4 regions of the Pantoea sp. X-Soil-OKNW-556 genome follow, and region 1 is predicted to be linked to each of the others. Evidence: predicted binding sites of a transcription regulator. Region 1 holds the regulator's gene; each other region holds the start of a gene.
The links. The regulator PurR, encoded in region 1, represses purine synthesis genes. The targets are predictions, from matches to a motif close to CANGCAAACGTTTGCNTG.
Positions count from the first base shown of each region.

Region 2: a site for PurR is predicted at 6,217-6,234, ahead of purL (phosphoribosylformylglycinamidine synthase). Genes of this name have one in related genera too.
Region 3: a site for PurR is predicted at 6,639-6,656, ahead of AC6I8T_RS00115 (NCS2 family permease). Genes of this name have one in related genera too.
Region 4: a site for PurR is predicted at 3,657-3,674, ahead of carA (glutamine-hydrolyzing carbamoyl-phosphate synthase small subunit). Genes of this name have one in related genera too.

Region 1 is NZ_AP035990.1:1,919,996-1,927,882, forward strand. It holds gene punR (DNA-binding transcriptional activator PunR) at 1-567, shown strand, start outside; gene purR (HTH-type transcriptional repressor PurR) at 564-1,589, opposite strand; gene cydH (cytochrome bd-I oxidase subunit CydH) at 1,875-1,964, shown strand; gene AC6I8T_RS08915 (C40 family peptidase) at 2,027-2,812, opposite strand; gene AC6I8T_RS08920 (Grx4 family monothiol glutaredoxin) at 3,176-3,508, shown strand; gene rnt (ribonuclease T) at 3,544-4,212, opposite strand; gene gloA (lactoylglutathione lyase) at 4,324-4,731, opposite strand; gene AC6I8T_RS08935 (alkene reductase) at 4,827-5,924, opposite strand; gene AC6I8T_RS08940 (TetR/AcrR family transcriptional regulator) at 5,973-6,569, opposite strand; gene eptA (phosphoethanolamine transferase EptA) at 6,609-7,887, opposite strand, start outside.
Region 2 is NZ_AP035990.1:3,358,590-3,366,476, reverse strand. It holds gene pdxJ (pyridoxine 5'-phosphate synthase) at 1-500, shown strand, start outside; gene acpS (holo-ACP synthase) at 500-880, shown strand; gene AC6I8T_RS15715 (YfhL family 4Fe-4S dicluster ferredoxin) at 877-1,125, opposite strand; gene AC6I8T_RS15710 (glycosyltransferase family A protein) at 1,400-2,260, shown strand; gene AC6I8T_RS15705 (MurR/RpiR family transcriptional regulator) at 2,367-3,206, opposite strand; gene yfhb (phosphatidylglycerophosphatase C) at 3,408-4,046, shown strand; gene tadA (tRNA adenosine(34) deaminase TadA) at 4,099-4,596, shown strand; gene mltF (membrane-bound lytic murein transglycosylase MltF) at 4,593-6,053, opposite strand; gene purL (phosphoribosylformylglycinamidine synthase) at 6,323-7,887, shown strand, end outside.
Region 3 is NZ_AP035990.1:20,659-28,545, reverse strand. It holds gene yidC (membrane protein insertase YidC) at 1-1,296, shown strand, start outside; gene mnmE (tRNA uridine-5-carboxymethylaminomethyl(34) synthesis GTPase MnmE) at 1,378-2,742, shown strand; gene AC6I8T_RS00130 (malonic semialdehyde reductase) at 2,972-3,562, shown strand; gene AC6I8T_RS00125 (flavin reductase family protein) at 3,654-4,163, opposite strand; gene AC6I8T_RS00120 (4'-phosphopantetheinyl transferase family protein) at 4,468-5,226, shown strand; gene AC6I8T_RS00115 (NCS2 family permease) at 5,259-6,572, opposite strand; gene yieH (6-phosphogluconate phosphatase) at 6,712-7,371, shown strand; gene AC6I8T_RS00105 (MFS transporter) at 7,462-7,887, opposite strand, start outside.
Region 4 is NZ_AP035990.1:758,611-766,497, forward strand. It holds gene ileS (isoleucine--tRNA ligase) at 1-450, shown strand, start outside; gene lspA (signal peptidase II) at 450-950, shown strand; gene fkpB (FKBP-type peptidyl-prolyl cis-trans isomerase) at 960-1,430, shown strand; gene ispH (4-hydroxy-3-methylbut-2-enyl diphosphate reductase) at 1,411-2,364, shown strand; gene dapB (4-hydroxy-tetrahydrodipicolinate reductase) at 2,611-3,426, shown strand; gene carA (glutamine-hydrolyzing carbamoyl-phosphate synthase small subunit) at 3,897-5,045, shown strand; gene carB (carbamoyl-phosphate synthase large subunit) at 5,059-7,887, shown strand, end outside.

The DNA.
Region 1 (7,887 bases):
CGCCACTTTCCCGACATGGAGCTGATTATCAGTTATGAAGTGTTTAATGGTGTCTGGGATGCACTGGCCGATGGGCGGGTCGATGTAGCGATTGGGGCCACTCAGGCGATCCCGGTCGGTGGGCGTTTTGCCTTTCAGGATATGGGCGCGTTGAACTGGCGCTGCGTGGTCAGCCCCGATCATCCGTTGGCAAAAAGTACCTTGTTGGATGACGAGACGTTGCGGGCCTGGCCTTCTCTGGTGCTGGAAGACACTTCGCGGGCGTTGCCGCGGCGCATGACCTGGACGTTGGATAATCAACGCCGGCTGGTGGTGCCGGAATGGGAAACCGGCGTCGACTGCCTGCTGGCGGGACTTTGCGTGGGGATGGTGCCGGGCCATTTAGCCCGGCCATTACTGGATAGCGGAGCATTAACCGAGTTACCGTTACCCACGCCGTTCCCGGATAGCCCATGCTGCGTCAGTTGGTCGGAACAACGGAACTCGCCAGCTCTGGGTTGGTTGCTGAGTTATCTCGGCGATGCCGAAACGCTCAACTATGAATGGTTGAGCGAAACGGAAACCTAGCGGCGGTAGTCGCGGAACGGGCCGTCAGCGACTGAACGGCGTTCAATTAGCGTTGGCTGAACTTCAATGGTTTGCGGTTCTTCACGTTTGCTGGTGATACGATCCAGCAGCATTTCCAACGCTTTTTCACCTAACTGAGCTTTGGGTTGATGAACGGTGGTCAGCGCCGGCGTGAAATAACGTGCGTTGCGCACGTTGTCATAGCCGATCACTGAGATATCCTGCGGGACCCGCAGACCCATTTCATCCGCAGCACAGATCGCGCCCATCGCCATGATATCGCCACCGCAGAACACAGCAGTCGGGCGTTGCTTCTGATTGAGGATCTGCTGCATCGCCTGATAACCGGATTCCGGTTCAAAATCGCCCTGCACAATCCACTCGGGCCGCACGGTGATGCCTGCCTCATTTAGCGCCTGCATGAAACCGGCATGGCGGCCACCGCCGGTGTTGCGCTCCATTTGTCCGGGGATGGCACCAATGTCACGATGACCGCGTTCAATCAGGTAACGCCCGGCGAGATAGCCGCCCTGAAACGCATTGTCCTGCACCGTATCGGTAAAATCGCCACGCGATGCGCCCCAGTCCATCACCACCATCGGGATATTACGGTTCTCTTCCAGCATGGTCAGCAGGTCGTCAGGGTATTCTGAACACATCACCAACAGGCCATCGACACGCTTCTGCGCCATCATCGACAGATATGCGCGCTGTTTTTGCAGGTCGTTATGCGCATTGCCCAGGATCAGCGTGTAGCCGCGATCGAAACAGTGATTTTCCACCGCCTCGATAATCTCGGCAAAATAGGGGGCTTCACTGGAGGTGGCCAGCAGCCCCAGCGTTTTGGTGTGGTTGACTTTCAGGCTGCGCGCCACGGCGCTGGGCGAGTAATGCAGCTCTTTGATCGCTTCCCATACGGCGTTACGCGTCTCTTCCGCGACAAAACGCGTTTTGTTGATGACATGCGAAACCGTGGTGGTGGAGACACCGGCGCGTTTCGCCACATCTTTAATTGTTGCCATGAAAATGGTACTCCCGGGCTTATCGCAACTAACTGATAAGTATATTGTTAAACGTTTGCGTCTGCTAATGGTTTTGCGCCCCGATTTTCGGGGCGAATGGCGAAGAAAAAGACATTAACACCTGGTCAATAACGCTTTAACTTGCCGCAAACACAGCGTGCGCAAAATCTGTTGCGCAACGAAAGGCGGCGATTCTAGCAAGCTGGCGCGGATAAGACGAGATTTTTGCCGGAGGCTGTGAGAAAATTACGATAACCCTTCATTTATTGTGACTAAGGAGTTGTGATGAGTACAGACCTGAAACTGGCGCTGTTTACCACTGTGGGCGCGCTACTAATGATTATCGTGTTCAGCTTCACCGCGATCCTTCATTAATAAAAAAGCCGGACCTGAAAATCAGGGTCCGGCTTGTTGTTTTATCGGGTATCGGGCGTTTTTTAGCGGATAGTTTTGGGGGTCATCATACGGCGTGCCCCGACGTAGTGTTTCAGCCAGTAATCCTCACCCAATGCACTGATTTGAATATCTTTACCGGTACGAGGCGACTGGATAAATTTGCCATTACCAAGATAAACACCGACATGATCGGCAGTGCCGCGATTATTGATGCGGAAGAACACCAAATCCCCTTTCTCCAGCATATCGCGCTTAATCGGTGCCGCATCCCGCAGGTGATACATTTCGTTGGCGGTGCGCGGGAATTTATATTTGACCAGGTCTTTGTAGGCGTACCACACCAGACCGCTGCAATCGAAACCGGTATGCGGTGAAGTGCCACCCCATTGGTATGGTTTACCAATCTGCCCCATCAGCTTGTTCATCGCGGTTTCGCGTGCTTTCTGATAGCGCTGACGGTGAGAATTGCTCATCTTGATGGTGGTCAAATCGCGGTCATCGTCCTGCTTCGCGCTTCTCTTCGCCAGACGTTGGTGACCATATTTTTTTGACGGTGATTTCAGCAGGGCTTTCTTGCTGCGGGTTTTATGCAGCGCCGTTTCCATTTTCGGCTGTTTTTTCAGCTTTAGCTTCTGAACACTGGTAGCAAGACGGGATTTTTTGGTGCTGGTTTTTACCGGACGTCGCTTGCGACGCTCATCTTCGCGCGCACTTTTTTTCTCAGCGTTATGCAAACTGGCATTGATGGGCGCATGCGGTGACGCAGAAGCCACATTAAAAAACAGTTGGGCGAAAGCCAGCATAAAAAGCGTAATGAGTAAACGCATAGTCCGGTACAGGTTAAGCAGTCTGAAGAAACAGCCCGCAGCTATGTTAGAAAAATCTGATCAACGATCAGCACCGAGATGATTCTAATCCAGTTTTTTTCTAAAAGGTAAGGCATTTTTCTATTAATGTGTTAGCAGAGTTGATATGGGGCAAAAATGAGCGATTTCAGCTGGTTAACCCAGCAGATATATTGCTAATTATTAATCGGTTCATGCTTAATCATGATATGAAAATGTTATTTATGGCACCGGAACTTAACAAACATGGCGATTGATGTGCCTGAACCGCAAAATCCCGTTTTAGTGCGGGGGTGAAATCGCTACAATAAACAAACACGAAGTGAGGAATTAAGGAAGGCAAAAATGAGTACTGTTGAGAAAATCCAGCGCCAGATCGCAGAAAACCCGATCCTGCTGTACATGAAAGGTTCGCCGAAACTGCCAAGCTGCGGTTTCTCTGCACAAGCGGTACAGGCTCTGTCTGCCTGTGGTGAGCGCTTCGCGTATGTTGATATCCTGCAAAACCCGGATATTCGTGCCGAGTTGCCAAAATATGCCAACTGGCCGACCTTCCCACAGTTGTGGGTTGATGGCGAGCTGGTCGGTGGTTGCGACATCATCGTCGAGATGTTCCAGCGTGGTGAACTTCAGCCGCTGATTAAAGAAACTGCTGAGAAGTATAAAGAAGCAGAATAAGCGTTAAGGCCGACAGTCGTCGGCCTTTCTTTTGGTCACTCGGCGGAGTCTTCTTCCGACAGTTCGTCACTGAACGCCAGTGGCCAGCCCCCCAGACGTTTCCAACGGTTCACTAACTCGCAAAACAGGATGGCGGTTTGTTCGGTATCGTACAGGGCGGAATGCGCCTGGGTGCTATCAAAATCCATCCCTGCCGCTTTACAGGCTTTTGCCAGCACCGTCTGACCCAATACCAATCCACTTAATGCCGCAGTGTCGAAAGTGGCAAACGGATGGAATGGATTACGCTTCAGACTCACGCGTTCCGCAGCCGCCATCAGGAAGTTGTGATCAAAGGTGGCATTGTGCGCCACGATAATCGCACGATTACAATGGCTGTCTTTCATCCCTTTGCGCACCATCTTAAAAATGGCATGCAGCGCATCATACTCGCTCACTGCGCCACGCAACGGGTTGCTGGGATCAATCCCGGTAAATGCCAGTGCTTCCGGGTTAAGAATCGCGCCTTCAAAAGGTTCAACGTTGAAATGAAGCGTCTCATCACAATGCAGCCAGCCGTCATCATCCATCTTCAGAGTAGTGGCGGCAATTTCTAACAGGGCATCGGTTTTGGCATTAAAACCGGCAGTTTCGACGTCGATCACCACGGGATAAAAGCCGCGAAAGCGTTGATGGAGAGCGTTTAAGGCGTTCGATTCAGACATCAGGATCTCATAGCAATAAATGGGGCAGCGCGCATTATGGCAAAAATTGCGGGAGGGTGCAGCAGGAGAGGTGGGTCAGCCGGTAAAAGTACAGGCTGACCTTGCAACAGGTTAGTTGCCGATGCCGTGTCCGGCATGTTTGTTTTCGATCAGCTCGATTTTATAACCATCGGGATCTTCAACAAACGCAATAACCGTGGTGCCGCCTTTAACCGGACCGGCTTCACGCGTCACTTTGCCACCGGCATGACGGATTTGGTCACAGGTGGCAGCAACATCATCAACGCCCAGCGCAATATGACCGTAGGCGTTACCAAGGTCATAGCTATCCACGCCCCAGTTGTAGGTCAGTTCAATCACCGCACCTTCGCTCTCTTCGGTGTAACCGACAAATGCCAGCGTGTATTTGTATTCCGTGTTCTCGCTCTTGCGCAGCAGACGCATACCCAGCACTTGGGTATAAAACTCGATTGAACGTTCCAGATCGCCAACGCGTAACATGGTGTGAAGTAAACGCATAACATCCTCTTTTAAAAAGCACAAAAGCTAAGTATAGCGAGTTAACGCTACGAAAAAACAGCGCTGCCGCACATTGGGGCGGCAGCGGGGAGATTTTACAGAGTAGGGTAGTCGGTATAGCCTTCCGCACCACCGCCGTAGAAACTCTCCGGGCGTTGTGGGTTAAGCGGCGCATCGTGTTGCAGGCGCGCAACCAGGTCCGGGTTGGCGATAAAATCACGGCCAAACGCGACGGCATCGATCAGACCACGCTGAATCAGGTCATCTGCTTTCTCAACGCTATAGGCACCGGCACCAATGATCACCCCTGGGAACAGGGCGCGAACTTTCTCGCGGAAAGCATCGCTGTAGGGCTGACCGCCAGCCCAGTCCGGTTCTGACAGATGCAGATACGCCAGCTTGCGTTTACCCAGTTCCGAGATGTACCACAGCGCAGCGGCTTCTTCATCCGGACCGTTTTCCAGGTTCTGGAAGGCACCAATCGGCGAAATGCGGATACCAATACGGTCGGCTGACCAGTTGGCAATAGCCGCATCCACCACTTCCAGCGCGAACCGACCACGCTTCGCAATCGAACCGCCGTATTCATCAGTACGTTGGTTCGAACCAGGGGCGAGGAACTGGTGCATCAAATAACCGTGCGCAGAGTGCAATTCCAGCAGATCAAAATCGGCTTCGCGCGCATTGGCTGCTGCCTGACCAAAATCTGCCACAATCTGCTTAATTTCTGCCACGCTCAGTTCGCGCGGCAGCGAGGTATCTTCACGATAGACGCTGCCATCAGCGTGGCGTAACGACGTACGCGTACCGGCGGCCAGGGCGGAAGGAGCGACGGGTGCCAGACCGTTTGGCTGCACACTATGATGAGAGATGCGGCCGGTGTGCCACAGCTGGACAGCACTGTGACCCCCTGCGCCATGAATGGCTTCGTTAATTGCTTTCCACGCGGCGATTTGCTGCTGCGTATGCAGCCCCGGCGCACCTGCATAACCTTTCGCCTGGAAAGAAATTTGCGTTGCTTCGGTGATAATCAGACCCGCGCTGGCGCGTTGCTGATAATACTCAGCCATGAGCGGAGTCGGAATGTCGCCTGGCTCAATGCTACGCAGACGCGTCAGCGGGGCCATGAAAACGCGGTTAGGTACGGTAATCGCACCCACTTTCAGTGGGGAGAACAGCTGTTTACTCGCCATGTTGACTCCTGTATTAGACCGGTCGTCTAGAAATTGCGGTTTTTAAAATCAGTGGCTACTCAGCCACTGCTCAATGGTTTCGAGCGCCAGGCTGATGGGGCCAGGTTCTCGTGATATTTTGCTTTGCAGGCTGGCACCCAGCCAGAGCAAATAACAACGCTGGGCCAACTGTTGCGGGCTCTGACCATAAGGCAGCGCCTGCTCTGTAGCCACTTCTTGCAGGCAGCGAGCGTAAGCGCCAATTACAGCATTCGCGCCCTGTTGCAGTGCATCGCGCATCGGCTCAGAGAGATCGCACACTTCGGCAGAGAGTTTCACGCCCAGGCAACCCATAATATGGCCCTGCTCGATAAATCCGTGTTCAGCGCTACGGAAGTGTTGCAGGAAGCGCTCTCGTGCTGTTGTGCCTGGTTGATTCAGTTGGCGCTCAATCATTTGCAAATGGTGAACAAAATAACGCTCCAGCAGGGCGACGCCAAAGGCTTCCTTTGAGCGGAAGTAATGATAAAACGAGCCTTTCGGTACTTCCGCCAGCGTCAGCATCTCGCTGAGGCCCATGCCGGTGAAACCACGTTGCAGACAAACCTGCTCGCCGGTCGCGAGCAGGTGTTCTCGGGTTTCGTTGCGTTGTTGAGTCTTGTTCATGTGTCGCAGAGTAGTAGACCAGTCAGTCTAATGCAATCTTTAACTCAACGTCTGGCACGATCTGATCATGTCCAGCCTGGGTTGATATTCGCCGGTCTGGATGTTGAACATGCCCAGCAGGGTATGGAACAGGTTATCCTGTGATACCGGAGTCTCCGCTGCCTGTTGACGTAAACACCCCTGATTAACGTGATACGCGGCGGCGTAACCGGGTGACATCCACATCAACAATGGGATATGTGTTTGCTGTGAAGGAGCAAACATATAGGGTGCACCGTGCAGATACATGCCGTGTTCACCCAGCGATTCACCATGATCGGAGAGATAAACCATCGCCACGTTGAAACGGTCACTTAACGCTTTCAGTTTGTCGATAGTACGACTCAGCATGTCGTCGGTGTAGAGCAGCGAATTATCATAGGTATTGACCAGGGCCTGATGATCGCAATCCTGAATCTGATTGCTGTCGCAGGTTGGCGTAAAGCGGCGGAATTGGCTGGGATAGCGCTGATAATAAGCCGGACCGTGGCTACCCATTTGATGGAGCACGATAATCCCGTCGTTGTGCAAACTGGCGGTATAGTTATCGAGGTTATGCAGCAACACATCGTCGAGACAAAAACCGTCGTGACAATATTGTGTCAGATTCCACATTGTCATGTCGGTATGGGGCACACGGTCGCAGGCACCTTTACATCCGCCGTCGTTTTCGCGCCACAGCACGCTCACCCCGGCATGCGCCAGCACATCGAGTAGGCCTTCCTGATGGTGTGCCAGATTGGCGTCGTATTGTTCGCGCGGCATGTTGGAAAACATGCAAGGTACGGAAACGGCGGTTTCAGTGCCACAAGAAGTAGCGTGCGGATAATAAATAACTTGCTGTTGTTTTAACTGCGGGTTGGTGTCGCGTTGATAACCGCCGAGGGAAAAGTCTTCCGCACGGCCGGTTTCACCCACCACCAGCACGACCAGGGTTTTTTTCTGTTCGGCCGCGATTAACGGGCCTTTGTGTGCATCCTGGCCAATTTTGACCAGTTGCTGGCTACCCTGTAACCAACGTTGATCGACGTAGTGGCCGGTGCCGCTAACGATATTCGCCGGAGTGATCATTTTAACCAGGCCTTTGTTGTTGCGGATCAACGAGGCATAGTCTTTATAAAACAGCACGGCCATCAGCAAAATGATCAGCAGTGCGCCAAGTGCACCCGCCAAACGTTGCAACAAACTCCACCACCAACGTTGCCCATTCTGAATACGAATGCTGCTGATAACGGCGACTGGCAGAATGCCCATCAACAGCATCCAGACCACCCAGGTT
Region 2 (7,887 bases), 1.4 Mb from region 1:
AGATGGTTGGCATTGCCTGTGACATCAAACCACACTTCTGCTGCCTGGTGCCGGAAAAACGTCAGGAAGTGACCACTGAAGGCGGTCTTGATGTGGCGGGTCAGCAGGACAAAATCAATGCTGCGGTTAAACAGCTGAGCGAGGCGGGGATTCTGGTGTCATTGTTTATCGATGCCGATCACCGCCAAATCGAAGCCGCCGTGGCGAGCGGTGCACCTTACATTGAAATTCACACCGGTGCGTATGCGGAAGCACCCGAAGGTCTGGCACGCGATGCGGAGCTGGAGCGTATTCGTAAAGCAGCCACCTTTGCAGCCAGTCTCGGCCTGAAAGTGAATGCCGGGCACGGTCTGACCTACCATAACGTGCTGCCGATTGCGGCGCTGCCGGAAATGCATGAACTGAATATCGGTCATGCCATTATTGGTCGTGCGGTGATGAGTGGTCTGGCTGAGGCGGTCAAAGAGATGAAGTTACTGATGCGGGAAGCGCGTCGTTAATGGCTATTCTCGGACTGGGCACCGATATTGTTGAAATCGAGCGCATTGCCGGGGTGATTGAACGTTCCGGCGACCGACTGGCGCGTCGTGTGCTGAGCGAAGCCGAGTGGCAGCAATATCAAACGCATCAGCAGCCAGTGCGTTTTCTGGCGAAGCGTTTTGCGGTGAAAGAAGCCGCAGCCAAAGCGTTTGGCACCGGCATCCGTGGTGGTCTGGCGTTCAATCAGTTTGAGGTTTATAACGATGCGCTGGGCAAACCGGGGTTGCGTTTTTTCCAGCATGCCGCTGACATTGCCCGTCAACTCGGGGTGCAGCATGTGCACGTCACGCTGGCGGATGAGCGCCATTACGCCTGTGCCACGGTGATTATCGAGAATTAGTGGTGTAGCTCCACAAATTTCTCCCACAGCGCCTCGCGGCTTTCGGGGTGCTGTGGATCGGGAATGATGGTGTTATCAATGGGGCACACGCTCAGGCACGTTGGTACATCATAATGACCGACACATTCGGTGCAGCGGTCGCTATCGATCTGGTAAATGGCATCCCCGAGGCTGATGGCCTGGTTAGGGCACTCCGGTTCGCACATGTCACAGTTGATACAACGCTGGGTAATCAGTAAAGCCATGATCTGTTGAAATTCTGGTTAATCGGTAGTAATAAGCCGCGCACCTTACCATAATTTAATCTTTGCCCCAATCTGAAGTCCGTTTTTTCTTCATCAGTTTTGCGCTAGCGCAAAACGCTGACATCTATTTAATTTCAGTGATAATGTGATGAATTTTACGGTAAGTTTTTATCAGGCGAATAATCTCAATGTTTTTTCATGTTTACTAATGAAAGCATAATGGGTGTTTTGAGTTAGCATCTGTGGCATCAAGGATGAGTTAGATGGATTGAAAATGGATGCCTCGACTGAATTAATCAGGCAGCGTCACGCTGGTGATAAGTCCCATATTGATTTAAGTTATATAACTCACTTTTATTGCAATCAGGAATCTATCGATTCCGTCTTATCGCTGTTGAAAGAGTATGAGACCTATCCAGATGGGTTATTGGATCGGGTTGAGTTTATTATTGTAGATGACGGCTCACCAATTGCCTACGATATTCCTGAGCTGAATATTAATTTCACCTGGTTGCGTATTACGACTGATATTAAATGGAATCAGGGTGGGGCACGTAATCTGGGGGTGGCCTATGCCAAATCTGATAAAATCTTATTATCGGATCTCGACCACGCTTTTCCGGCAGCCACTCTGACTTCTCTGGCGAACATGGCAAACCCGGGACGACGTTTCTACAAACTGTGTCGCAAGCGTGCGGATGGGACTTACTATAAAGGCCATGCCAATCTTTTTTTTATGAGCCGCGCCCGCTTCTTACGCTTTTATGGTTATGATGAAGAATATTGTGGTCACTATGGCGCAGAAGATTATCGATTTGTGAAATACCAGAAATATCAGGGTTCGCAACAACGTTATATGCCAAAGGATATTTGGTGTTATGAACGCTCTCTGGATAGAGCAAAAACCTACCACAGTTTAGAACGCGATTTATCGGTTAATACGCCCATCGATTTACGCAAGAAGCAGGAGTGTGACACTTTCGGCAAGGAATTTGGTCACAGTCGGCTGTTTCTTAATTTTAACTGGGTTAAAGTGAAAAGCCATTGCCGACAGTCAATCACGGCACCAAAAATAAGAAAATATTGGCGTCCCTTATGGTGGTGGCGTTGGTTATGCGCGTACGCAGCGCGATAGAAATAATCGAGCACCTTACTCGTAGCGGCGCGATTTATCGCGCTTTCTGACCACAACGTCAGAATCAAAAGCGCGATAAATTGCGCCGCTACATATCCGGCACGGTTTACACCAGTTTTTTCACCAATTCTTCGCTATGACGAATATGGCTGGAGGCGCGTTCCGGGTCGTTCTGCACCAACGCCATAAACAACAGGTCGGTCAGGGCGAGTTGGGCGCTGGTTGAGGAAATTGCCGCACTACGCGTACTTTGTTCCTCCGCAACGGTATACAGACAATGGGTAGCGCACTGCTGCAAGGTATTGGGGGTAAAGCCGGTAAATGCCAGCACATCCGCGCCGGTCTGGGCCGCTTCCTGCGCTGCCAGGTTGATTTCGCGCCGTTCACCGGTGTACGAGATGGCGAGCAACACATCCCCGGCAGTCATCGCCTGCACACTGGCAAGCAACGCATGCATATCCTGCTCGGCCACCGCGTTGATGCCAATTTTCATCAACTTCCACGAAAAATCTTTGGCGACCAAACCGGATGCACCAATTCCCACCAGCAGAATGCGATTGGCATTTTTCAGCAACTGCAATGTCTGAAGCAGCATCTCTTCACTGTTAATATCCAGCGTGGCGCGTATCGCCGAGATTTTCTCCGCCAACAGTTTTTCACCCACCACTTTCAGTGGGTCATCGCTGAGAATATGGTTGTGCACGGTGATGGCATCACGATCGGCCAGCGACTCACTCAGGGCCAGCTTTAATGCCGGAAAACCTTTATAGCCCAGTTTCTGGGCAAACTTGACCACGCTGGACTGGCTGACGCCGGATTCTTCCGCCAGTTTTTGCGAACTCAGATGCCGTGCGCGATCTGGCTGCGACAATAAAAAATCCGCCAAACGACGCTCGTTAAGCGCCAGGCGCGGATAAAGCTGACGAATCCGCAGCAATGAACTCATGTCCGATCCTTAATTCAGAACGTAAGGCGTTTTTAGTCTGATCCCGGCGACCAGGAATGTCGCATGACAGACTACCGACCAAGAGAATAAACTATTCAGCTGGCATTGTAGTCATTGGAATTAAAAATGACACTTTTCACCCCCGACCGCGGATGCTGGCTACACTGTAAGGCACATGCGGCAGAATACCAGGAGAGTAGGTTGACAAAGGGTACGCAACGACGCGTGGTGTTTTTTGATCTCGACGGCACGCTACATCAGCAGGATATGTTCGGTACGTTTATGCGTTATCTGCTGAGACATCAGCCGCTGAATCTTTTGCTGGTGCTGCCATTGTTGCCGGTGATCGGCGCAGGATTGCTGTGGAAAGGCCGTGCCGCACGTTGGCCGATGAGCTTGTTATTATGGGCGATCACCTTTGGCCACAGTGAAAAGCGTCTGTTGCAGCGCGAAGCCGAGTTTGCCGATTGGTTTCGTCAGCGCGTCACCGCATTTCCGGTGGTACAGCAACGCCTGACTGATTATCTCAGTAGCGATGATGCGGATGTCTGGTTAATCACCGGCTCCCCCCAATCGCTGGTGGAGCAGGTCTATTTCGATTCGTCATTTCTGCCGCGTGTGCAGCTGATTGCCAGTCAGATGAAACCAGGCCGTGGTGGACGGGTGCTGGCGATGCGTTGTCTGGGGCATGAAAAAGTGGCGCAGCTGGAGGAGAAAATCGGTACACCTCTCCAGTTATACAGTGGCTACAGCGACAGCAAACAGGACAACCCGCTGTTGTTCTTTTGTCAGCACCGCTGGCGTGTCACCCCGCAGGGTAACCTGCAACAACTGGAATAACCCATCGTTTCCGTTATAATGCGCCGCCTTTACAACCCGCAGGAGCTGCCCGGTGAACCCACAGACAGATGAATACTGGATGCGTCACGCGTTGCGTCTCGCACGGCTGGCGTGGGAGCAGGGTGAAGTGCCGGTTGGCGCGGTTCTGGTGCAGGGCGATACGGTGATTGGTGAAGGCTGGAACCGACCTATTGGTCAGCATGATCCTACGGCACATGCGGAAATCATGGCGCTACGTCAGGGCGGCAAAGTGCTGGAAAACTATCGCCTGCTGGATACTACCTTATACGTCACGCTTGAACCCTGCGTAATGTGTGCCGGGGCGATGGTACACAGCCGGATTACCCGGCTGGTCTATGGCGCAAAAGATGAAAAAACCGGTGCTGCGGGTTCACTGCTGGATGTGATTGGTCATCCCGGGATGAACCACCAGATTCAGATCGATTCTGGTGTGTTGGCGGAGGAGTGCGCAGCGATGCTGAGTGACTTTTTCCGCATGCGCCGCGAGCAAAAGAAAGCACTGCGCCAGGCGCAGCGCGACGCCGGTTAATTCATCGCAATTTTGGGTTCGACTGCCGGGTAACCGGCCCCCAGTTCTGCTTCCATAGCGGATTGTTGTGCCAGCCGCTTCTCCTGTTCCTGTAAGTAACCCTCAAGGCTTATCTGATACTTACGGATATTCTCGACGTAATTGTACGCCTCATGGCCGCGCGCATAGCCGTAGGTGGTCTGGGCGTAGTAACGTTTCTGGCTCAGCATCGGTAAACGCAACTTCACGTCAGCCCAACTGTCCGGGTTGCCGCCTTGTTTGGCGGTCAGCTTACGTGCATCCAGCATATGAGCGTAACCCATGTTATAGGCAGCCAGCGCAAACCAGATACGTTCATCGTCCGGGATGGTCGTGGGGACCTTTTCAATCATTCGTTGCAGATATTCGCTGCCGCCACGAATGCTTTGCTCGGGGTCAAGCCGATCGGCAACGTCGAGGCTATCGGCGGTATTGCGCGTCAGCATCATCATACCGCGTACGCCGGTAGGCGAGGTTGCCTGCGGATTCCAGTGCGACTCCTGATAAGAGATAGCTGCCAGTAAGCGCCAGTCGATGCTGGAAGCATACTTTTCAAATAACGGCTTAATATCCGGCAACGTGTTGTCGATGGCACGCAGGAAGGTGCGGGTATCGACATAATCAAAGGTGCCGACGTGACCGAGGTACTTCTCTTCCAGTCGCGCCATCGTGCCTTCTTCACCCATCTGGCTATAGAAGTCGAGCATCGCCGCGTTCAGGCTGTCATCCTGCTCATCGCGTGGCAGATACCAGGTGACCGGTTCTTCGTCGGTGATATCAAAGGCGACCGCCAGCTGGGGATGGATGCGTTGCAGCAGGCCGATCGTGACAGAATCCCCCACGGTGTAATCCAGCTTGCCATCCGCCACGGCTTCCAGCAGCGCTTTTTGCCCCTGATCGGCAGCAATTGACCAATCGAGATCGGGATAATGGTCAGCTTTAGCGGAACGCAAAGTTGACAGGTACGCCGATCCGGACTGCACAACCAGCCGGCCTTTCAGGTCACCGAGATTTTTAGGTCGCGGCTTATCAATGCGGTACACCAGCTGTTGCGATACCGAATAATAACTCGGTCCGGTCTGATAACGGGCGATGCGATCGTTGTTGTAGATCAGGCCCGCCGCCAGCAAATCCGCTTTACCATCATCGAGATCGTCAAACAGGTCACCGAGGTTCGGACGTACCGTTACCTCAAGTTTGACGCCCAGATAATCGGCGAAGCGTTTCGCCAGCTCGTAGTCCATACCGGCTGGTGCATTATTGACGGTGTAGTATGTCAGCGGGGAGTTAACGGTACTGATGCGCAGCACTCCCCGTGATTTGATCTGCGATATCGCGTCTTTACCACCCCCGTACCAGGGGATCGAAGGCCACAGTGCCAGCGCAAGCAGCACGGTGATCAGACCGATGAACAGATAGTTTAATTTCAGGCGTTTCAAATAGTTGTCTCTCGCTGGCTCTAAGGCCTCTGTCTTTAATAGGCAGTATTGATCTTCTTTGAACTCCCAGAGCGAAGGGCATTTTGCGCAACAAAGTGAGTCGGAGCAACTTATATAGCAAGATTTGCGCAATTTTCAGGCAAATACTAAGACTCATAAATTCTGCGCAAACGGTTTCGTAACCGGTGCCGTTTCTCTATAATACGCCCCGTTTTCCCTGTTGCGCCCAATGAAGCGTCGCCCGGCGCTTCGAAGACGAGAGATCTTTAATGATGGAAATTCTGCGTGGTTCGCCCGCCCTGTCGGCATTTCGTGTAAACAAACTGCTGACCCGCTTTCAGGACGCTCATCTGCCGGTGAGTGATATTTACGCCGAGTACGTCCATTTTGCCGATGTCAGCGCGCCGCTGAGTGCGGATGAAAAAGCCCGCCTGCAACGTCTGCTGAAATACGGTCCGTCTCTCGCCGAGCATGCGCCACAAGGGCGTCTGTTGCTGGTGACGCCGCGTCCAGGCACCATTTCACCCTGGTCTTCCAAAGCGACCGATATCGCTCACAACTGCGATCTGCCGCAGGTGCTCCGTCTGGAGCGCGGTATGGCGTTCTACGTACAGGCACCTGAACTGACCGAAGCACAGTGGCAAACCCTCGCCAGCCTGCTGCATGACCGCATGATGGAGACGGTGTATGGCGATCTCAACGATGCGCAGCAGCTGTTTGTGCACCATGAACCGCAACCGCTGAAAAGCGTGGATGTGCTGGGTGGTGGTCGTCAGGCGCTGGAGCAGGCCAACACGACGCTGGGGCTGGCACTGGCCGATGACGAAATCGACTATCTGCTGGATGCCTTCACTAAACTGGGCCGCAACCCGAACGACATTGAACTCTATATGTTCGCGCAGGCGAACTCAGAGCATTGCCGTCACAAAATTTTCAACGCCGACTGGATTATCGACGGTGAAAAACAGCCGAAGTCGCTGTTTAAAATGATCAAAAACACCTTCGAACAAACCCCGGATCATGTGCTGTCTGCTTATAAAGACAACGCAGCGGTGATGGAAGGTTCTGAAGTCGGCCGCTACTACGCCGATGCTGAAAAAGGTGAATACAACTTCCATCAGGAAGAAGCCCATATCCTGATGAAAGTAGAAACCCATAACCACCCGACGGCGATTTCGCCGTGGCCGGGTGCCGCGACCGGTTCCGGTGGCGAAATCCGTGACGAAGGTGCAACCGGTCGTGGCGCGAAGCCAAAAGCGGGCCTGGTGGGCTTCTCCGTTTCCAACCTGCGTATTCCGGGCTTTGAACAGCCGTGGGAAGAAGATTTCGGTAAACCAGACCGTATCGTCACCGCGCTGGATATCATGACCGAAGGCCCGTTGGGTGGCGCAGCATTTAACAACGAATTCGGTCGTCCGGCTCTGAACGGCTACTTCCGTACGTATGAAGAACGCGTTAACAGCCACAACGGTGAAGAGCTGCGTGGCTACCACAAGCCCATCATGCTGGCGGGCGGTATTGGTAATATCCGTGCCGACCATGTCCAGAAAGGCGAGATCGTTGTTGGTGCCAAGCTGATTGTATTGGGTGGCCCGGCGATGAACATCGGTCTGGGTGGTGGTGCGGCATCGTCGATGGCTTCTGGCCAGTCTGATGCCGACCTCGACTTCGCTTCCGTTCAGCGTGACAACCCGGAAATGGAACGTCGCTGCCAGGAAGTGATCGACCGCTGCTGGCAGTTGGGTGAAGCTAACCCGATTCTGTTTATCCACGACGTTGGCGCGGGCGGTCTGTCTAACGCCATGCCAGAGCTGGTGAGCGACGGTGGCCGTGG
Region 3 (7,887 bases), 1.9 Mb from region 1:
AACGGTCCGGATAACCCGAACAATGGCGCGCGTCCGCTTTTCACCACCACTCAGGACCACTTTGAGATGGCGGAAGGTCAGACTGAGCTGCGCGTACCGCTCACCTGGACCGGCGAAAACGGTGTGGTCTACACCAAAACCTTCGTGTTCAAACGCGGCGAATTCGCTGTAAATGTTGACTACAACATCAATAACGCCAGCCAGCAGCCGCTGGAAGTCGCGATGTTTGGCCAGCTGAAGCAGACTATTGAAGTCCCGAAACACCGCGATACCGGCAGCAACAACTTTGCTCTGCACACCTTCCGTGGCGCAGCGTACTCGACCAGCGATGCGAAATACGAAAAATATAAATTCGATACCATCAATGATAACGAGAACCTGAACACCACCACCAGCAACGGCTGGGTGGCGATGTTGCAGCAATACTTTGCTACCGCGTGGGTTCCACGTACTGAAGGCACCAACACCCTGTACACCAGCAACCTGGGTAACGGCGTGGCAGCCATCGGTTATAAATCTGCACCGGTAACTATCGCCCCTGGCGCACAGCAGAATCTTGGCGCGACCCTGTGGGTTGGCCCGGAGATTCAGGACAAAATGGCGGCCATTGCGCCTCACCTGGATCTGACCGTAGATTACGGCTGGTTGTGGTTCATCTCTCAGCCGCTGTTTAAGCTGCTGAAATTTATCCACAGCTTCATCGGTAACTGGGGCTTCTCCATCATCGTTATCACCTTCATCGTTCGTGGCATCATGTACCCGCTGACCAAAGCGCAGTACACCTCGATGGCGAAGATGCGCATGCTACAGCCGAAGATTCAGGCGATGCGTGAGCGTCTGGGCGACGATAAGCAGAAGATGAGCCAGGAGATGATGGCGCTGTACAAAGCGGAGAAGGTCAACCCGCTCGGTGGCTGTCTGCCGCTGGTGATTCAGATGCCAATCTTCCTTGCCCTGTACTACATGCTGTCAGGCTCGGTTGAACTGCGTCATGCGCCGTTTATTCTGTGGATTCATGACTTGTCTGCGCAGGACCCGTACTACATCCTGCCGGTTATCATGGGTATCACCATGTTCTTCATTCAGAAGATGTCACCGACTACCGTGACCGATCCGATGCAGCAGAAGATCATGACTTACATGCCGGTTATCTTTACCGTCTTCTTCCTGTGGTTCCCGTCAGGTCTGGTGCTGTACTACATCGTCAGCAACCTGGTTACCATTCTCCAGCAGCAGCTGATTTATCGCGGCCTGGAAAAACGTGGTCTGCATAGCCGCGACAAGAAGAAAGCGTAACGTCCAGCTCCCACGAGCCACGACGTATACTCAAGGGGCGGCATTTATGCCGCCCTGTTTTTTTGCAAAAAAAGGTGATTTATGAGCCACAGCGATACCATCGTCGCCCAGGCGACGCCCCCCGGACGTGGTGGCGTCGGCATCCTGCGTATCTCCGGTGCCAAAGCCGCTGACATCGCGCAAGCCGTGCTGGGCAAACTGCCGAAACCGCGCTATGCCGACTATCTGCCGTTTACCGATAGCGATGGCAGCGTGCTGGATCAGGGCATTGCGCTGTGGTTCCCCGGACCAAACTCCTTCACCGGTGAAGATGTGCTGGAGTTGCAGGGCCACGGTGGCCCGGTGATCCTCGACCTGCTGCTGAAGCGTATTGTGGCGCTGCCCGGCGTACGCATCGCACAACCAGGTGAGTTTTCTGAACGCGCCTTCCTGAATGACAAGCTCGACCTGGCTCAGGCAGAAGCCATTGCTGACCTGATTGATGCCAGCTCAGAGCAAGCGGCACGTTCGGCGGTGAACTCGTTGCAGGGGGCATTCTCCATCCGCATTAACGCGCTTGTGGAAGCACTTACTTACCTGCGCATCTATGTGGAAGCCGCTATCGACTTTCCTGATGAAGAGATCGACTTCCTCTCAGACGGGAAAATTGAAGCTCAGCTGAATGCGGTGATCGGTGACCTGAATGGCGTGCGTGCTGAAGCACGCCAGGGTAGCCTGCTGCGCGAGGGGATGAAAGTGGTGATCGCCGGACGTCCAAACGCCGGAAAATCCAGTCTTCTCAATGCATTAGCTGGTCGAGAAGCCGCAATTGTCACCGATATTGCCGGAACGACGCGTGATGTACTGCGCGAACACATTCATATCGACGGAATGCCATTGCATATCATCGATACCGCCGGTTTACGCGATGCCAGCGACGAAGTAGAACGCATCGGTATTGAGCGTGCCTGGCAGGAGATTGAGCAGGCTGACCGTGTGTTGTTTATGGTGGATGGCACCACCACTGATGCCACGGAAGCGGCGGCCATCTGGCCCGATTTTGTTTCGCGTTTGCCAGCCGAACTGCCGATCACCGTGGTACGAAACAAAGCCGATATGACAGGCGAGTCCCTTGGTCTGTCTGAAGTAAATGGTCACTCACTTATTCGCCTCTCCGCCCGCACCGGCGAAGGTGTGGATACCCTGCGTGATCACCTGAAACAAACCATGGGCTTCAGCGGCAATATGGAAGGTGGCTTCCTTGCTCGCCGTCGCCATTTGCAGGCGCTGGAACTGGCGGCAACCCATTTGCAACAAGGCAAAGATCAGCTGCTGGGAGCCTGGGCGGGCGAGCTGCTGGCCGAGGAGCTGCGTCTGGCACAACAGGCGTTGAGCGAAATTACCGGTGAGTTCACCTCTGATGACTTGCTGGGGCGGATTTTCTCCAGTTTTTGTATTGGGAAATAGTTGTTTTAACATTCATTCCCCCTGGTTAGCATCGCGGCTAACCAGGGATATTTACTGCAATGTTATTTGGTAACCCTCTCTATTTGCAGTATAACGGTGAAGATCTTCACCAGCCGGACCGCCCTGCTGACTACCTTAATCACCGCCCAAAGTGCACCGACTGATCCAGGCCATTCCTCTATTCATGCTAAACATTGGGCTCAATTTGATGCCTGAAAAGGAGAGAAACATGAGTACACCGCTCGACAGCCTCGCTCTGAATACCCTATTCAATGAGGCTCGCACCCACAGCTACTGGCAGGAAAAACCCATTTCAGAAGAACTGCTTAAACAGCTCTATCAGTTGACGGCGCTGGGTCCGACTTCTGCTAACTGTTCACCGGGTCGCTTTGTATTTGTTACTTCCCAGGAAGGGAAAGAGAAGTTAAAGCCAGCACTCTCCTCCGGTAACCTGGAAAAAACCATGAAGGCACCGGCTACGGTGATTGTCGCCTCAGATCCCGAGTTCTATGAAAATCTGCCGAAACTGTTTCCGCACGGTGATGCGCGTAGCTGGTTCACCAGCAACCCGGAATTGGTCAAAGAGACAGCGTTTCGTAATAGCAGCCTGCAAGCAGGTTACCTGATCATGGCCGCGCGCTCGCTCGGTCTGGACGCTGGCCCAATGTCCGGTTTTGATCCAGCCAAAGTCAACGCCGCCTTCTTCAGCGACAGCAAATGGCAGGTTAATTTGCTGATCAACCTCGGCTATGGCGAGGCCAGCAAGCTGCATGCGCGTCTGCCACGCCTCGGCTTCGATGACGTGTGCAAGTTTGCCTGAACAACGCTTGAATGAATGCGTAACAGCGCGATTTTTCGCGCTGTTTTTCAGAATTGCAGAGGCGGCCTGATTAGCGCGATAAATCGCGGCGCTACAGACCCAGCGAATGAAAACCACTGTTGAAGTAGACCATAGGCTCGGCAGCTTCCCCGGCCAGATTGATACCGACAATCCGTGCCAGCAGCACGCTGTGGGTATGCCATTCCACCACTTTTTCCAACTGACAATCAAAACTCACCAGGGCATCGGCCAGCACTGGCGCGCCTGTGGTGATCGTCTGCCAGTTGCCGGTCTGGAAACGTTCCTCACGGCGTGATGACTGACTGAACTGAGCACACAAATCCGCATGTTGCTCACGCAGTACGTTGACGGCGAAATGGCCCGCCTGCAAAAAATAGGCGTGGCTGGTGGCACTTTGATTGACACATACCAGCAAGCTCGGCGGTTCCGCTGCCAGTGAACTGACTGAGGAGGCAATCAGGCCATATTTTTCACCCGCGTGTTGCGTGGTAACCAGCGAGACACCTGAAGCCAGACGGCGCATACCATGACGAAAGTCATCCAGAGAAATTGATTCCTGGTGTGATGAAGTAACTGACATAAAAAACTCCGACGTGCGTTATTCTGCGATGAAGCGCGGCTGAAATTTAGCGATCATAATTTTCTCATCAGCCAGCTTTTTTTTACCGCCCAAATCCTACACCACATCAGGCTATTCAGCATCCATTCAGGCATTTATCAGCAAACTACTACCATGAAACAGCGGCTGATGCGGCGTCAGCGCATTGTCATGACCTTCGGCGTTATCTGAAATTCAGGTATTCCATGTAATGCCGGATGCAAAGCCATGAGAAAATTCTTACAATAGACCTGATGATTATCCGACCATTTTCACGGAGCGACAGATGGCTAGTCATTTTGTTCGTTGGACGGGTAACCCGCCCCTCTCCTCTGAGACAATGCGGGTCCCACAGGATGTGATCAATAGCGCACAGCGCCTGCCCGACAAGCGTCGGGGACGCTTTCTCGCCGCGCGTGGGCTGTTGGCGCAGCTAATGTTACGCGTCTATGGTATCAATGAATTACCACCGCTTGTGACCACCAGCAGTGGACGCCCTTGTTTTGCCGATTCTGCCCTGCCTGATTTCAGCATTGCCTACGCCGGGAACATGGTGGGTGTGCTGCTGGCCGAAGAAGGCGGGCGTGCCGGGCTGGATATGGAGATTGTACGCGCCCATAGCCGCCAGACTCAGGATACATTAACGCAGGATCTCTCTTCCGGAGAGAAAGCCTGGATTAATGCGCAACAGGATTTTATGGAAGCGGTAACGCAAATCTGGACCCTGCGCCAAAGCATCCTCAAACTCACCGGAGAAGCCGAAAGCGGTATCGATTCGCTGCGACTACATCCAGCCGCGGGACGCCTGCGCTCCAGTATATTTCCTGATATTCAGGCGGTGTGCGATGCCGAACCGACGCTGGTCTGGTCCTGTGCGCTCTCCCCCGGCACCGAACGGCTCCGGCTGTGGGAAATTGATGCCAACCATCAATGGATGCCGTTGCGCGACGTGGAGATAAGTAAACCAAATATCGGACCACGCACGCTACGCCTGACCAGCCTGCCGAGCGAACGCACCACTCCCCAGGAAATGGGACATCTGTGACAAAACAGGCCGCTTATGCGGCCTGTAACGTGTTAGTGGGCATCAATAAAGGCGATTTTCAGCACAAACAGCAGCGCGACCACCACTACGCACGGACTGATTTCACGCCAACGGCCAGTCCCCAGTTTCATTACGCAATAAGCAATAAAGCCCAGCGCAATACCTTCCGTGATGGAGAAACTGAACGGCATCATTACCGCAGTGACAAACGCCGGAACCGCTTCAGTGAGATCATCCCAACGCACCCGCGACAGCGATGCCGTCATCAATACACCGACGTAGATTAACGCCCCCGCTGCCGCGTAGGACGGCACCATCGCCGCCAGCGGCGACAGGAACATCACCAGCAGGAACAGAATGCCGGTGATCACCGCCATCAACCCGGTGCGCCCGCCAATCGCTACGCCAGAAGAACTTTCGATATAAGCAGTGACGGAAGAGGTGCCGATCAGCGAACCCGCCACCGAGCTGACGCTATCGACAAACAGCGCCTGCTGCATACGCGGGAAGGTGCCTTTTTCATTGGTCAGTCCCGCTTTGTCGGTCACACCGATCAGCGTGCCGGAGGAATCGAACAGGTTGACCAGCATAAAGGAGAAAATCACCCCGGCCATACCGATATTAAGCGCACCTTTGAGATCAACTTGCCCAACGACAGCGCCCACGGATGGTGGTGTCGCGAAAATGCCGGTGAACTTCACATCGCCAAGCAGCAAGCCAATCGCCGTGGTCACCACAATCGATACCAGTACCGCCGCATGAATGTTGCGAGAGGCGAGAATAGCGATAATAAAGAAGCCAAGTGCCCCCAGAAGTACGCTATGTGAGGTCAGGTTGCCCACCGTCACCAGGGTGTCGGCATTTGACACGATAATGCCGGCATTTTTCAGTCCCATCATGGCGATAAAAAGCCCGATGCCCGCGGTGATGCCAACACGCAGACTCAGCGGGATATTGGCGATCATCCAGTAACGCACGCGCAGCAGCGTGAGGATCAACAATCCCAGCGCCCCCCAGAAGATCGCGCCCATCCCGATCTGCCACGAATACCCCATTGCACCGACGACCACAAAAGCAAAGAAGGCATTCAGTCCCATTGCGGGTGCCAGCGCCACCGGCAGATTCGCCACCAGCCCCATCAGGATGCTGCCGAATGCCGCGATCAGGCAGGTGGTGACAAACACCGCCTGGGTGTCCATGCCAGCGGCACCCAGAATCTGCGGGTTGACGAAAACGATGTAAACCATCGTCAGAAAGGTGGTGAAACCGGCGATCACTTCTGTACGCACGGTGGTGCCGTGTTCCTGCAACTTAAAGACGCGTTGCAACAGACCCTGCTTGTTCATAGCTTATTCCGCTGAAAAATTTAACGCGCGTATCCTATAGATTTTGACTGACCAGCACACTGATTTTTCGCAAGCGTTTGCTCGGTGCGCACAGTGCGTTAGAGTGACAGCTTCTTGTTTAGCAAAAGGATGATGTCTGATGTCAGTTGAATGTGTTTTTTTTGATTGTGATGGCACGCTGGTCGACAGTGAGGTGATCTGTACACAATCCTACGTCAACACCTTTGCCCGCTACGGTATTGAACTCTCACTACAGGAGATGTTTGAAAAATACAAAGGGGTAAAACTCTACGACATCATCCGTGATGTTTCTGCGGAACATCAGACTGAATTGCCGATGGATGAGGTGGAAACGGCGTACCGCGCCGAGGTAGCACGCTTATTCGATTTAGAACTGAAGCCCATTGCCGGAGCGAAAGCGCTGGTGGAACAAGTCAAAGTCCCGATGTGCGTCGTCTCAAATGGTACGGTGAAAAAGATGCAACATTCATTGGGGCTGACCGGCATGTTGCCGTACTTTGCAGCACATCTTTACAGCGGTTATGACATCAACCACTGGAAGCCGGACCCGGAGTTGATGTATCACGCCGCAGAACAAATGCAGGTACCGATTGAGAAGTGCATTCTGGTGGATGACTCCGAGGCCGGTGCCCGCGCAGGGATCGCCGCGGGCATTCCGGTGTTTTATTACTGCGCCGATGCGCATAACCCGGAACTGGATCACCCGCTGGTGACCCGATTTGATGATATGACGCAGCTACCCGACTTGTGGCGCGCGCGCGGTTGGGCGTTGGTGTAACTGTCCACAGGGTCCCGTAGCGGCGCGATTCATCGCGCGGGGTTTTCCCGCAGCACGCAAGATCTTGCGTGATAAATCGCGCCGCTACGCTCAGCCTATCGCGCCGAGTGAATCCTCATTGCCCTGCTTCTTCGGCAATAAAAACAGCGTCGCGACGATATCCAGCAGATAAATCAGCGCCAGCAGGGTAATCGCTGCCGCGAATGAAATTTTCGTTGCCAGTAAGCCAATAACCAGCGGACCAAAACCCCCTACACCACGTCCGAGGTTAAACAAAACGTTCTGCGCCGTAGCACGCGCCTGGGTTGGAAAGGTGTCGGAAATCAGCGCGCCATAACCGCCAATCATGCCATTCACAAACATCCCCATCAGCGCCCCGGTAAACAGCATCACGGTGGGATCACGTAGCTGAGCGTAAATGACCACCATCACGACCGCACCGAATTGATATAGCAGGAAAATTTTCCAACGTGCGAAGCGATCCGCCAGTACACCGAACAGCCAGATGCCAAAAGT
Region 4 (7,887 bases), 1.2 Mb from region 1:
GAGTGGTACGACGGTCTGTTTGGTCTGGCTGATGATGAAACCCTCAACGATGCCTACTGGGCTGAGCTGCTGAAAGTGCGCGGCGAAGTCAACAAGGTGATTGAGCAGGCGCGTAGCGACAAACGTATCGGTGGTGCGCTGGAAGCAACGGTGACGTTATACGCAGATGCAGAGCTGGCGGCGAAATTGCAGGCGCTGGGTAACGAACTGCGCTTTGTCCTGCTGACTTCCGGCGCGACCGTGGCAGATTACGCCACCGCGAGTGATGAAGCGCAGCAGAGCGAATTGCTGAAAGGTCTGAAAATCGCGCTGCATAAAGCAGAAGGCGAGAAATGTCCGCGCTGCTGGCATTACACTACCGACGTCGGTCAGAACCCGGAACATGCGGCGGTCTGCGGACGTTGTTATACCAACGTAGCCGGTAACGGCGAAGAGCGTAAGTTTGCCTGATGAGTAAAGCGATTTTCTCAACCGGATTGCGCTGGCTGTGGCTGGTGCTGGTGGTGATTGTGGTCGATTTCGCCAGTAAGCAGTGGGTCATGAACAACATGATGCTGCACGAAACGCGACCGCTGATGCCGTTCCTGAATCTGTTCTACGCGCACAACTATGGCGCGGCGTTCAGTTTCCTGGCGGATAAAGGCGGTTGGCAGCGCTGGTTCTTTGCCGGTATCGCCATCGCGATTGTGGTGTCGTTGCTGGTGATGATGTATCGCAACCCGGCTCGTAACAAATTAACCAACATTGCCTATGCGCTGATTATCGGCGGGGCATTAGGTAACCTGTTTGATCGCGCATATCACGGTTTTGTGGTCGATTTTATCGACTTCTATATCGGTGACTGGCATTTCGCGACCTTTAATATCGCTGACTGCGGCATCTGTATCGGTGCCGCGTTGGTGGTGCTGGAGGGCTTCTTAAGCCCAAAAGGCAAACAGGTTAAAGATTAAGGGTAAATGATGACAGACTCTGTACAGCGCGATAGCGCGTTGCTGGTGCATTTTACGCTGAAGCTGGAAGATGGTTCGACAGCGGAATCGACGCGCGCCAATGGCAAACCCGCGCTGTTTCGTCTCGGTGATGGCAGCCTGTCGGCGGCGCTGGAGCAGGAGTTGCTGGGACGTAAAGTGGGCGACAAGCACAGCTTTACCCTGGCACCGGAAGATGCCTTTGGTGGCATCAGTCCGGACCTGATCCAATACTTTTCGCGTCGTGATTTTATCGATGCAGGCGAGCCGGAAGTCGGTGCCATCATGCTGTTCAGCGGCATGGGCGGCAGCGAAATGCCGGGGGTGATCCGTGAAGTCTCCGGTGATTCCATCACCGTAGACTTCAATCACCCGCTGGCGGGTCAGCGCATTCAGTTTGAGATTGAAGTGCTGGAGATTGATCCGGTCCTGGAGGCAAGCGATGCAAATCCTGTTAGCTAACCCGCGTGGTTTCTGTGCGGGCGTGGATCGCGCCATTAGCATCGTTGAGCGCGCGCTGGAGATGTACGGCGCGCCAATCTATGTACGTCATGAAGTGGTACATAACCGCTATGTGGTAAGCAGCCTGCGCGAACGCGGTGCCATCTTTATCGAAGAGATCAGCGAAGTGCCGGATGACGCTATCCTGATCTTCTCCGCGCATGGGGTATCTCAGGCGGTACGTGCTGAGGCGAAGGCGCGTAATCTGACCATGCTGTTTGATGCCACCTGTCCGTTGGTGACCAAAGTGCATATGGAAGTGGCGCGCGCCAGCCGTAAAGGCGTCGAAGCCATTCTGATTGGACATGCAGGCCATCCGGAAGTGGAAGGCACGATGGGGCAATACAGCAACCCCAACGGCGGCATGTATCTGGTGGAATCGCCGGAAGACGTGTTCAAATTGCAGGTCAAAGATGAAAGCAACCTGTGCTTTATGACCCAGACGACGTTGTCCGTTGATGATACGTCGGACGTGATTGACGCGCTGCGTCAGCGCTTCCCGGCGATCATCGGGCCACGCAAAGATGATATCTGCTATGCCACCACTAACCGCCAGGAAGCGGTGCGTGTGCTGGCGCGTGATGCAGAAGTGGTGCTGGTGGTCGGTTCGAAAAACTCCTCCAACTCCAATCGTCTGGCGGAACTGGCACAGCGCGCCGGTAAGCTGGCGAAGCTGATCGACTCTGCCGATGATATTCAGGAAGAGTGGGTAAAGGGCGTGACCACCATAGGTGTGACCGCTGGGGCTTCCGCGCCGGATGTTCTGGTGCAGCAGGTGATTCAGCGCCTGCGCGATCTGGGTGGTGAAGCAGCGATTGAGCTGATTGGCCGCGAAGAAAACATCGTGTTTGAAGTACCGAAAGAATTGCGTGTAGAAGTGCGCAACGTGCAGTAACCCCTTCCCCGTAGCGGCGGCGATTTATCGCGCTTTTTTCGACCAGGCAAAAAGACGCGCGATAAATCGGGCCGCTACACCAACCCGCGCAAGCCGATTTCCACCTGGTGAGATTGCTTTTACTGATAATCTGACGCGGCTGGCATAAAATTCTTATTATCCCTTTTTTATTGTGGCGTGACTGTTATCTGACCGTTAACCTGTTTGCGCTTTGCATGCATAGATTTGTATCAGGAATGAATAAATATGAGTGAAATCCGCATTGCTATTGTTGGTGCGCCGGGTCGCATGGGACGCAATTTGATTCAGGCCGCGCAGCAGGCGGAAGGCGTCGTGCTAGGTGCTGCGCTGGCGCGTGCCGGTTCGTCATTGATCGGTAGTGACGCCGGTGAGTTGGCAGGTATTGGCAAGACCGGGGTGATCATCACTGCGGATTTGCAGCAGGTGGTCAACGACTTCGACGTGTTGATCGACTTCACTCGCCCGGAAGGTACGCTGGAATACCTGGCTTTTTGCCGCCAGCACCAAAAAGCGATGGTGATTGGTACCACCGGTTTTGATGAGGCAGGTAAAGCGGCGATTCGTGCCGCGGCAGAAGAGATTGGCATCGTGTTTGCGGCCAACTTCAGCGTTGGTGTGAACCTGGTGCTGGAACTGCTGAAACAAGCCGCAAAAGTGATGGGCGATTATGCCGATATTGAAATCGTAGAAGCGCATCACCGTCATAAAGTTGATGCACCATCAGGCACAGCGCTGGCGATGGGTGAAGCCATTGCTGAAGCAATGGACTGGAAACTGGACGAGCACGCCGTCTACGCGCGTGAAGGCCATACCGGTGAGCGTAAAGCGCAAACCATCGGTTTCGCTACCGTTCGCGCCGGTGATATCGTCGGTGAACATACCGCGATGTTTGCAGATATCGGGGAGCGCGTTGAGATTACCCACAAGGCTTCCAGCCGCATGACCTTTGCAAATGGAGCCGTAAAAGCCGCTTATTGGCTTAAAGACAAGAAATCTGGCCTTTATGACATGCGTGATGTGCTGGATTTATCGATGTTGTGAGTGTTGTGAACCATCGTGATGTGGTTATTTCAATCGGTAAGACATTGATTGAATAGGGCAATAATATTATTGCCCTTTATTTTGTCTGTAAAAAATGGTTTTCGTTATTTTTTAATGCTAAGTCTCCTGTTTTTCGTTGTTTATGATCGTTTTTCATCCTTAAAAACGTCATTTTTGACCATTTGGTCAAAATTATCATCCCGGTAGCACGACTTTCAGATTATTTCCGCCTCGCAACCGTTTATTTTTCCAGGTTGTCTCGCTCTTTTGTCGGTTTCTGTTGCTTTTAACATTCAGTTGCCCGAAAAAAACAAAAAAATAACGTCTCAGGGTAGACAAGGTGCGGGTCGATCATTAGAATGCGCGCAATTTGCCAAAAATCGACCGGTCAGGCGGTTTTTGCATTGATTCAGGACAGTATTTTGAATTAATATGCAAATATTGTGACTGTTTATTCCCTGGAGGATGTTTTGATTAAGTCAGCGCTCTTGGTTCTGGAAGACGGAACCCAATTCCACGGTCGGGCCATCGGGGCAACGGGATCGGCAGTGGGGGAGGTCGTTTTCAATACGTCAATGACCGGTTATCAAGAAATCCTCACTGATCCCTCCTATTCCCGCCAGATCGTCACCCTCACTTATCCCCATATCGGCAATGTTGGCGCTAATGCCGCCGACGCAGAGTCCAGCCAAATTCATGCTCAGGGCCTTGTTATCCGCGACCTGCCGCTGATTACCAGCAACTTCCGTAGTGAAGAGAGCTTGTCAGCCTATTTGCAGCGCAACAACATCGTCGCCATTGCCGATATCGATACCCGTAAGCTGACGCGTCTGCTGCGTGAAAAAGGGGCACAGAACGGCTGTATCATCGCCGGTGACAATCCAGACGCCGCTCTGGCGTTGCAGAAGGCACAAGCCTTCCCGGGCCTGAAAGGCATGGACCTGGCAAAAGAAGTGACGACGGCGGAAACCTATCCGTGGCAGCAAGGTAGCTGGACGCTGAAAGACGATCTGCCGGAGCAGAAGTCAGCGGCAGAGCTGCCATTCCATGTAGTTGCCTACGATTTTGGTGCCAAGCGCAATATCCTGCGCATGCTGGTAGACCGTGGCTGTCGCCTGACGGTGGTGCCGGCGCAGACGTCTGCTGAAGACGTTCTGAAGCTGAACCCGGATGGTATTTTCCTCTCCAACGGCCCTGGCGACCCGGAGCCGTGCGATTATGCCATCAGCGCGATTCAGTCTTTCCTTAATACCGATATCCCGGTATTCGGTATCTGCCTGGGTCATCAGCTGCTGGCGCTGGCAAGCGGTGCGAAAACCATCAAAATGAAGCTGGGCCATCATGGCGGCAACCATCCGGTAAAAGATCTCGACAACAACACCGTGATGATCACCGCACAGAACCACGGTTTCGCCGTTGATGACAGCAACTTACCGGCAAATTTACGCGTGACCCATGTTTCGCTGTTCGACCAGACCGTGCAGGGCATTCACCGTACCGATAAACCGGCTTTCAGCTTCCAGGGACATCCGGAAGCCAGCCCAGGCCCGCACGATGCGGCGCCGCTGTTCGATCACTTTATCGAACTGATTGAAGCCTACCGTTCTAACGCGAAGTAATCAGGAGCTAACGATGCCAAAACGTACAGACATAAAATCCATCCTGATCCTTGGCGCAGGTCCGATCGTTATCGGCCAGGCATGTGAATTTGACTACTCGGGTGCGCAGGCGTGTAAAGCGCTGCGTGAAGAGGGCTACCGCGTCATTCTGGTGAACTCGAACCCGGCCACCATCATGACTGACCCGGAGATGGCTGATGCAACCTACATCGAGCCAATCCACTGGGAAGTGGTGCGTAAAATCATTGAAAAAGAGCGCCCGGATGCCGTGCTGCCTACTATGGGCGGCCAGACGGCGCTGAACTGCGCACTGGAGCTGGAGCGTCAGGGCGTGCTGGAAGAATTCGGCGTGACCATGATTGGTGCGACTGCCGACGCGATCGATAAAGCTGAAGACCGTCGCCGTTTTGACGTGGCGATGAAAAGCATCGGTCTGGACACCGCACGTTCCGGTATCGCGCATACCATGGAAGAGGCGCTGGCGGTGGCTGAAGATGTTGGCTTCCCGTGCATCATCCGTCCTTCCTTTACCATGGGCGGCACCGGTGGCGGCATCGCCTATAACCGCGAAGAGTTTGAAGAGATTTGTGAACGCGGTCTGGACCTGTCGCCGACCAATGAGCTGCTGATTGACGAGTCGCTGATTGGCTGGAAAGAGTACGAGATGGAAGTGGTGCGTGATAAAAACGACAACTGCATCATCGTCTGCTCGATCGAAAACTTCGATGCGATGGGTATCCACACCGGTGACTCCATCACCGTGGCCCCGGCGCAAACCCTGACCGATAAAGAGTATCAAATCATGCGTAACGCCTCACTGGCGGTACTGCGTGAAATCGGGGTTGAGACGGGCGGTTCCAACGTGCAGTTCTCGGTGAATCCGAAAGATGGTCGTCTGATCGTTATCGAGATGAACCCGCGTGTATCACGTTCTTCAGCGTTGGCCTCTAAAGCCACCGGTTTCCCGATTGCTAAAGTGGCGGCGAAACTGGCGGTGGGCTTCACCCTCGACGAACTGATGAACGATATCACGGGTGGTCGTACCCCGGCATCGTTCGAGCCGTCTATCGACTACGTTGTGACCAAGATTCCACGTTTCAACTTCGAGAAATTCGCCGGTGCTAACGATCGCCTGACCACGCAGATGAAATCTGTCGGCGAAGTGATGGCGATTGGCCGTACTTTCCAGGAATCGATGCAGAAAGCGCTGCGCGGCCTGGAAGTGGGTGCCAATGGTTTTGACCCGAAAGTGAATCTGGACGACGCCGAAGCGCTGACCCGCATTCGCCGCGAACTGAAAGATGCTGGCTCTGACCGTATCTGGTACATCGCCGATGCTTTCCGTGCTGGCATGTCAGTTGATGGCGTGTTCAATCTGACCAACATCGACCGCTGGTTCCTGGTACAGATTGAAGAACTGGTGCGCCTGGAAGAACAAGTGGCGCGTGAAGGCGTGAAGGCGCTGGACTTTGCCTTCCTGCGTAACCTGAAGCGTAAAGGTTTTGCGGATGCGCGTCTGGCAACGCTGGCTGGCGTGGCTGAAGGTGAAATCCGCAAACTGCGTCAGCAGTTCAACCTGCATCCGGTCTACAAACGCGTTGATACCTGTGCGGCAGAGTTCGCGACCGACACCGCGTATATGTACTCAACCTATGAAGAAGAGTGCGAGGCTAATCCAAACCAGGACCGCGATAAGATCATGGTACTGGGTGGCGGTCCAAACCGTATCGGACAGGGTATCGAGTTTGACTACTGCTGCGTTCACGCCGCATTGGCGCTGCGCGAAGATGGTTTCGAGACCATCATGGTTAACTGTAACCCGGAAACCGTCTCTACCGACTACGACACCTCCGACCGTCTTTACTTCGAGCCAGTTACGCTGGAAGACGTGCTGGAAATCGTGCGTATTGAACAGCCAAAAGGCGTCATCGTGCAGTACGGCGGCCAGACTCCGCTGAAACTGGCGCGCGCGTTGGAAGCCGCCGGTGTACCGGTTATCGGTACCAGCCCGGATGCGATTGACCGTGCCGAAGACCGTGAGCGTTTCCAGCAGGCGGTTGAACGTCTGAACCTGAAACAACCGGCTAACGCCACCGTGACCACGCTGGAGCAGGCGGTGGAGAAAGCGGTAGGTATCGGTTATCCGCTGGTGGTGCGCCCGTCTTACGTATTGGGTGGTCGTGCGATGGAAATCGTTTACGACGAAATCGACCTGAAGCGCTACTTCCAGACGGCGGTATCCGTTTCCAACGATGCGCCTGTGTTGCTGGACCGTTTCCTGGATGACGCGGTTGAAGTGGACGTGGATGCGATTTGCGACGGCGAGCGCGTGCTGATTGGCGGCATCATGGAACATATCGAGCAGGCGGGTGTTCACTCCGGCGACTCGGCGTGTTCTCTGCCAGCCTACACCCTGAATGCAGAGATTCAGGATGTGATGCGTCAGCAGGTAGAAAAACTGGCATTCGAACTGAATGTCCGTGGTCTGATGAACGTGCAGTTCGCGGTGAAAGACAATGAAGTCTACCTGATTGAAGTGAACCCGCGTGCGGCACGTACCGTGCCATTCGTCTCCAAGGCGACCGGTGTACCGTTGGCGAAAGTGGCGGCGCGCGTGATGGCAGGCAAAACGCTGGCTGAGCAGGGCGTCACGAAAGAGGTGATTCCGCCGTACTACTCGGTGAAAGAAGTGGTGCTGCCGTTCAACAAGTTCCAGGGTGTTGACCCGATTCTCGGACCAGAAATGCGCTCTACCGGTGAGGTGATGGGCGTGGGTCGTACCTTCGCGGAAGCCTTCGCGAAAGCGATGTTGGGTGCGCAGAGCAACATGAAGAAATCAGGT